2 linked regions of the Chloroflexus aurantiacus J-10-fl genome follow. Each later gene encodes a partner of the first gene's protein in a complex. Links are inferred from orthologs where the notes say so. Each region holds a gene or a part of one and is shown in the gene's direction. Other genes may lie near its edges.

The links.
Region 2: the proteins of secY (region 1) and secA are in contact, whole or in part, in a crystal structure (PDB 3DIN), measured with the Thermotoga maritima proteins. The link is inferred for Chloroflexus aurantiacus J-10-fl from one-to-one orthologs. Residues at the interface, in WP_004081795.1 of Thermotoga maritima: Glu108, Gly109, Glu110, Glu111, Ala236, Glu237, Arg238, Arg239, Ile240, Thr241, Ile242, Gln243, Tyr244, Ala245, Arg246, Arg247, Val248, Thr249, Gly250, Arg251, Arg252, Val253, Tyr254, Gly256, Ala257, Ser258, Thr259, Tyr260, Leu261, Pro262; in WP_004082002.1 of Thermotoga maritima: Glu261, Ala262, Arg263, Lys300, Ala301, Arg302, Thr303, Ile304, Ile305, Leu323, Tyr324, Asp325, Pro326, Val329, Ser330, Tyr333, Ile336, Lys340, Phe345, Val349, Glu363, Phe364, Tyr374, Ser375, Gly376, Gly377, Glu393, Ile395, Thr482, Ser483.

Annotation. Positions count from the first base shown.
Region 1 is NC_010175.1:3,221,022-3,224,287, forward strand. The notes cover bases 323-3,266. They hold secY (preprotein translocase subunit SecY), read left to right. Parts: upstream 323-1,090; coding sequence 1,091-2,443; downstream 2,444-3,266. Other genes in these bases: rpsE (30S ribosomal protein S5), read left to right, coding at 323-330; rpmD (50S ribosomal protein L30), read left to right, coding at 330-527; rplO (50S ribosomal protein L15), read left to right, coding at 524-1,036; CAUR_RS12530 (adenylate kinase), read left to right, coding at 2,591-3,259. Also shown: more of rpsE, read left to right, coding at 1-322. UniProt on the Escherichia coli protein: The central subunit of the protein translocation channel SecYEG. Consists of two halves formed by TMs 1-5 and 6-10.
Region 2 is NC_010175.1:673,045-676,877, forward strand. Bases 295-3,805 are described here. They hold secA (preprotein translocase subunit SecA), read left to right. Parts: upstream 295-617; coding sequence 618-3,605; downstream 3,606-3,805. Other genes in these bases: CAUR_RS02685 (HD domain-containing phosphohydrolase), read left to right, coding at 295-535. Outside these bases: more of CAUR_RS02685, read left to right, coding at 1-294. UniProt on the Escherichia coli protein: Required for protein export, interacts with the SecYEG preprotein conducting channel.

The DNA of each region.
Region 1 (3,266 bases):
AAGCGTAATTTGATTCGTGTGCCGCTGGTGCATGCAACCGTTCCCCACGAGGTCGTGACGAAATTTGCGGCTACGAAGGTCATGTTGCGCCCGGCAGCACCTGGAACGGGTGTTATCGCAGGTCGTGGTGTCCGTCCGGTTGTCGAAGCAGCCGGAATTAAAGACCTGCTCTCAAAGGTCTACGGTAGCAACAATCCGGTAAATGTTGTGAAAGCAACATTTAAGGCGCTCAGCGAGATGACATCGCTGCACGAGATGGCGAGCCGGCGCGATATGACGCCTCAAGAGCTGATGGAGCGCCGGACACGACGGGAAACGGAGGCAGCCTGATGGGTAAGCTGCGCGTAACGTATGTGAAGAGCGCAATTGGCTATGCGCGCGACCAGAAGGAGACCCTGGCCGCGCTGGGCTTGCGCCGGTTGAATCAGAGTGTACTCAAACCGGATAATCCATCGGTGCGCGGGATGCTGTTTAAGGTGCAGCACCTCGTGAAGGTGGAAGAGGTTGAGGACGAGGTGCAGGCATGAAACTTCACGATTTACGACCCGCCGAGGGTGCGCACCGAAAGCGTAAGCGAATTGGTCGCGGCCACGGCTCGGGTAAAGGAAAAACCGGCGGTAAGGGTATGATGGGGCAAAAGGCCCGCAGCGGTCCCGGCCCTTATCGCACCTTTGAAGGTGGTCAGAACCGTCTGGTCAAGCGGATGCCCTTCAAGCGGGGCTTTGTTAATAAGTTCCGCGTTGAATATGAAGTGGTCAACGTTGGCAGCCTGGTCGATTGGCCAGTCGATCTTGAGGTCACACCCGAAACGCTCCTGGCACGCCGTCTGGTACGCCGGAAGCGAATGCCGGTGAAAATTTTAGGTGATGGTGAACTCACGCAACCACTGGTTATCAAGGCGCACAAGTTTTCGGCCAGTGCTCGCCAGAAGATCGAAGCTGCTGGTGGGAAAGCCATCGATCTCACATGGGTTGTTGAACGCCATTCACGCTCACGCGGGCCAAATCCGAGCATGCGCAATGCCCGCCAGTCGTAATCGGTCATGTGGCGAGAACCTCACAGGTTCTCGCCATTCATAGGAAGTAGTATCATGCTACAGGCTGTACTTCGTGCTATTCAGTTGCCCGATCTACGGCGTCGCATCCTCTTCACACTGGGGATGCTATTCCTGTTTCGTCTGATCGCGCATATTCCGGTACCTAACATCAATCCGACAACACTCGAGCAGTTGCGCCAGGCGCTGGCAACCAACCAACTGGCTCAGTTACTGAATCTCTTTGCCGGTGGGGCACTGGAGAATTTCTCGGTTGCAGCAATGGGGGTTTACCCCTACATTACGGCTCAAATCATTATACAGTTGCTGCAACCCTTGATCCCTGCTCTTCAGGAATTGCAGAAAGAAGGCGAACAGGGTCGTCTGCGGCTGAATCGCTATCAGTTGTGGTTGACTGTTCCGCTGGCTTATTTGCAGGCGTATGGTCAGACTCTGACCCTCGAACGCACGATTAATCCAAACAACGACCCGACACTGTCGTTGTTCCGTACTCCGTTCGATCTGGGTGCCAACTTTTTGCCCACATTTACTGTACTGACGACGATGGTCGCCGGTACCATGCTACTGATCTGGTTGGGTGAGCAGATCAATGAACGTGGTATTGGTAATGGTATCTCGATCATCATCTTCGGGGGGATTGTTTCGCGCCTACCGGGATTGATCATCCAGGGCTTCCAGATCAGCCAGGCGGGTGATTTCAGTACCATTTTGGGTCTGATAGGCTTTGTGGCAATTGCACTGTTGACAATTGTTGGTATTGTCCTGGTGCAGGAAGGTCAGCGTCGGATTCGTGTCCAGTACGCCCGACGTGTGCGCGGCAATAAGGTCTACGGTGGTCAGAGCAGCTTCATCCCGCTGAAGGTGAATTCGGCTGGTATGATCCCGTTGATCTTCGCTCAAAGCATTATCATCTTCCCTGGCATTGTGGCATCGTGGTTCTATCGCCCCGGTGCCGAAGGGATTGGGAATGCCATTGCTGGCTTTTTCTACAATACCTTTAACCCAACCGGTCAGGGTGGTGGCATTGTCTACATGACGCTGCTCTTCCTGTTGACAGTGGGATTCACCTATTTCTATACGGTTGTCATCTTCACCCAGCAGGACCTGGCCGAAAATCTACAGCGCAACGGTGGTTTTATTCCCGGCATTCGCCCGGGCAAGAAGACGGAAGAGTATTTGATGAAGGTGCTCAACCGTATTACTCTGGCCGGTGCGCTCTTCCTGGGCCTGATTGCCGTGCTTCCGTTCCTGACCCAATCGATTACCGGCGTCCAGATTGGTTTGGGTAGTACGGCGCTCTTGATCGTGGTCGGTGTTGCGGTAGACACAATGCGTCAATTAGAGGCGCAGTTGATCATGCGCGACTATGAAGGTTTTCTGACCAGATAGTCGTTGCACACAAACCGGGAAAATGTAGTACAATAAAGCTCGTTGCTCGCCGGCATGCCGGTTGGGCAGCGTCTTTGTGAGACAGGCAGATGGTCATACCGTGCAACAGATAATGTGCGGTTTTTGAAGTTGAGCGAGCGCCGAGTCATGACCAACGTTATCTTACTAGGACCACCCGGTGCCGGCAAAGGCACCCAGGCCAAAACCCTTGCCGATCGCACGGGACTTACGCATGTAGCGAGTGGCGATCTCTTCCGTGCAGCCCTACGCGAAGGGACTGAATTGGGTATGCTGGCTAAGTCCTACATGGATCGGGGGGAATTGGTACCTGATGAAGTCGTGATTCGGATGATCCTTGAACGCATTCAACAACCTGATTGCGCGTCAGGGGTTATCTTTGACGGTTTTCCGCGCACGCAAGAGCAGGCGCGGGCACTGGAAGTGGCGCTCGCCGACCACAACGCACGTATCGATGCTGTTCTCTTTCTGGCCGTACCACAAGATGTCTTGCTGCGCCGCATTGCCGGTCGGCAGACGTGCCGCACCTGTGGTGCGATCTTCAATATCTATTACTTCCCGTCGCATCGGCCAGGTATCTGCGACGCCTGCGGCGGCAAACTCTATCAACGGAGCGATGACTCGATCGAGACGGCGCAGCACCGATTAGATGTCTATTTTGCTCAGACAATGCCGCTGATTGAATACTATCAGCGACAGGGTATTCTGCACGAAATCGATGGTCAACGTGAGATCGCGCTCGTGACAGAGGCAATGCTAAAAGCGCTCAGCCCATATCTGGCTCCAGCGCAGCCGTAGGTTAGGA
Region 2 (3,833 bases), 2.5 Mb from region 1 along the record:
TCTGCGTGACCGTGAGACAGAAGGGCATTCCCGGCGGGTAACCGAGTTGACGGTGCGTATTGCCGCCCGTATGGGTTTCAGTGACGAAGAGCTGCTGCATGTGCGCCGTGGGGCACTCTTGCACGATATTGGCAAAATGGGCATTCCTGATGCTATTTTGCTCAAACCCGGCCCACTCGACGAGCAAGAGTGGGCGATTATGCGGACCCATCCAACTCTGGCCGTGGAGTTACTGCGCCCGATTGCCTTTCTGGCTCCTGCACTCGATATTCCGTGGTGCCACCATGAAAAGTGGGACGGTACCGGCTATCCACGTGGCCTGCGTGGCGAAGAAATTCCACTGGCAGCCCGCATCTTTGCGGTGGTTGATGTCTATGATGCACTCACCAGCGACCGCCCCTATCGAGCAGCATGGCCGCGCGAACGGGCACTGGCCTACATTCGTGAGCAGGCCGGACACCACTTTGATCCACACGTGGTTGACGTTTTTGAACAGATCATCACCGAAACAGACAGCAATGCTATAATGAAGTGAGTGAGTATCGCTGACCACATGGGGAAAGCGATCATTGTGGCTGGTACCAGGTAGGACAGACTACCTGTCATGAGGTGTATCTATGATGAACTTTCTCCGGCGTTTGCTCGGCGACAGCAACGAGAAAGAGCTGCGCCGGTTGCAACCGATTGTTGAAGAGATTAACCGGCTGGGACCTGAGTTTGCCGCGCTGAGCGATGCCGAACTGCGTGCGAAAACCGATGAATTTCGCCAGCGTCTGGCCGATGGCGAGACGCTTGATGATATTTTGCCCGAAGCCTTTGCCACAGTGCGCGAAGCTGCTCATCGCACAATTGGATTACGCCATTACGATGTGCAACTGATCGGTGGCATTGTGCTGCATCAAGGCAAGATTGCCGAAATGAAGACCGGTGAAGGTAAAACGCTGGTGGCAACACTACCACTCTACCTGAACGCACTGGAGGGCAAAGGTGTTCATCTGGTGACGGTCAACGATTATCTGGCGAAAGTCGGTGCCGGCTGGATGGGGCCAATCTATCACTTCCTTGGCCTTACCGTAGGCTTTATTGCTCACGATCAAAGTGCGTTGTACGATCCCGATTTTATCGATCCCGATGCCAACCCCGAAGACCAGCGCCTTGTCCACTGGCGGCCCTGTACCCGGCGCGAAGCCTATCTGGCCGATATTACCTACGGGACGAATAACGAGTTTGGCTTCGACTACCTGCGCGACAATATGGCCTACGAGAAGTCGCAACTCGTCCAGCGCGAACTCCACTACGCGATTGTTGACGAGGTGGACAACATCTTGATCGATGAGGCGCGCACCCCACTGATCATTTCCGGCCCGGCGCAAAAATCATCCGATCTCTATCGCCAGATGGCACAACTTGTGCGGCAATTGCGTCGTTCATCGGTGACGGCCAAGCAGGTGAAAGAAGAGGGACTGGAACCGGACGGCGACTTCTTCGTTGATGAACGCACAAAGAGCATCTACCTGAGCGAAAAAGGAATTGAGAAGCTCGAACGCCTGCTGCGCATTCCGCCAGGTGAGAGCCTCTTCGATCCTGAGCACTACGAAAAGACGCACTATATCGAGAACGCGCTCAAAGCCCAGTTTATCTACCAACGCGACCGCGATTACATGGTGACCCCGAACGGGGAAGTGGTGATTATTGATGAATTCACCGGACGGGCCATGCCGGGGCGGCGCTGGAGTGATGGATTACATCAGGCGGTTGAGGCGAAGGAAGGCGTGGCGATCAAGAACGAAAATGTGACCCTGGCCACAATCACCTTCCAGAACTACTTCCGCATGTACAAGAAGCTGGCCGGTATGACCGGTACAGCCTACACCGAGCGTGAAGAGTTTGCCAAGATTTACAATCTTGAGGTGGTAGTCATTCCAACCCACAAACCGATGATCCGCGAGGATCTGCCCGATCAGATCTATGCCACTGAAGAAGCAAAATTCAACGCGGTATTGCGCGAAGTGCAAGAGATGCACGAGATCGGGCGCCCCGTCTTGATCGGCACCACCTCGGTCGAGACCTCGGAACGGATCAGCGCGATGCTGAAGCGAGCCGGCATTCCTCACAACGTGCTCAATGCCAAGCACCACGAGCGTGAGGCAGCGATCATTGCGCAGGCCGGGCGGAAGGGTGCGGTAACGGTGGCCACCAATATGGCCGGTCGTGGAACCGACATTCTGCTCGGTGGTAATCCCGACGGTCTGCTGGAAGAGTTTCTACGCAAAGAGGGTCTCACCATTGAAACGGCTACTCCCGAACAGAAGCGAGCAGCGTGGGAAAAGGCGCGAGCGCAGACGGAAGCTGAAGGCGAGGAGGTGCGTCGCCTGGGTGGCTTGCACGTCATCGGTACCGAACGGCACGAAGCACGCCGCATCGATAATCAGTTGCGCGGGCGTGCCGGTCGGCAGGGTGATCCCGGTTCTTCGCGGTTCTTCCTCTCGCTCGAAGATGAGCTGCTGCGCCGGTTCGGGCCGGTGGATCGGATCAAGGGACTGATGGAGCGTTTTGTTGACTCAGATGTTCCACTGCAAGCCGGCCTGCTCGACCGCACCATCGAGGGTGCGCAAACCCGTGTCGAAGGGTATAACTTCGATGTCCGTAAGCACACCGTCGAATTTGACGACGTGATGAATAAACAGCGTCAGATCATCTACGCCGACCGCAAAGCGATTCTCGATGAAGCAGATATGCGGGAACGTGTGCTTGATCTGATGGCGGAAGAGATTCAACGGCAGATTGACGAACATCTGATCGACGGCTTTGAAGAGGAAGACCTGACCAATTTGCTGCGTGCGTATCGGCGGATCAATTCAACTTTACCTGCCTCGGTCACTGCTGAGACGTTAAAAGGCAAAACCAAAGAGGAGATTGAACAGTATCTGCTCGATCATCTCGAAACCACCTATGCCGAACGGGAGCGGGCAGTTACCCCTGAACTGATGCGCACCATCGAACGACGGGTGATGCTCGGCGCGATTGACCGTCAGTGGGTAGATTACCTGACGGCGATGGACGAGTTGCGGCAAAATATTCTGCTCCAGGCGTATGCCCAGCGCGACCCCCTGGTCGAGTTCAAGCGCGAATCATTCCGTATGTTCGATGAGCTGAAGCAGAATATTGCGCGCGACATCGTCTACAACATCATCCCGGCGACCTTCCAATACGAAGCTTACTTGCGCCAAATCGCCGAAGAACAGGCGCGACGCCTGGCTACTGCGCAAACGGTCAGCAGTGACGGTAACGGCGAAGTGGTGCGCAAACCGCAGCGCCGCAGTACGCCGCAAATTGGGCGTAACGAGCTGTGCCCGTGTGGCAGCGGCAAAAAATTCAAGCACTGCCACCTGGGGCGTGAACACGAACTGGCCAGTTTGCTGAATGCTCAGCCTTCGGCACCGCCTGCATCGAAAGCGTTGAAATCGACACCTGCGACCCAGACAGCCGTCGCTGAAGAAGCGGCTAAGATTCAGGCGGCGATTAACAGTGGGAAGTTACCACCAACTCAAACCACGCCCCGTGGCCGCCAGGCACCATCGGTACCACGCGGGAAGAAGCGTTAAGAGCCTGATCGAACAATTCAGGCGGATCTAGTTGCCGGGTAGACGAAGACGATCTACCCGGCATGATTTTTATGTAGACATCCAGAGTGAGAGCCATCTTATGGGCAAACCGAGGATGCCCGCCTTGAACTACCGGCACCATCCTCGCAATGGTCGGTAGGAATCATCTCACGCAGACCGGCCAGATGATTGTGACGAGAACGCCCGGCGTACCCGTGACCGACCTAC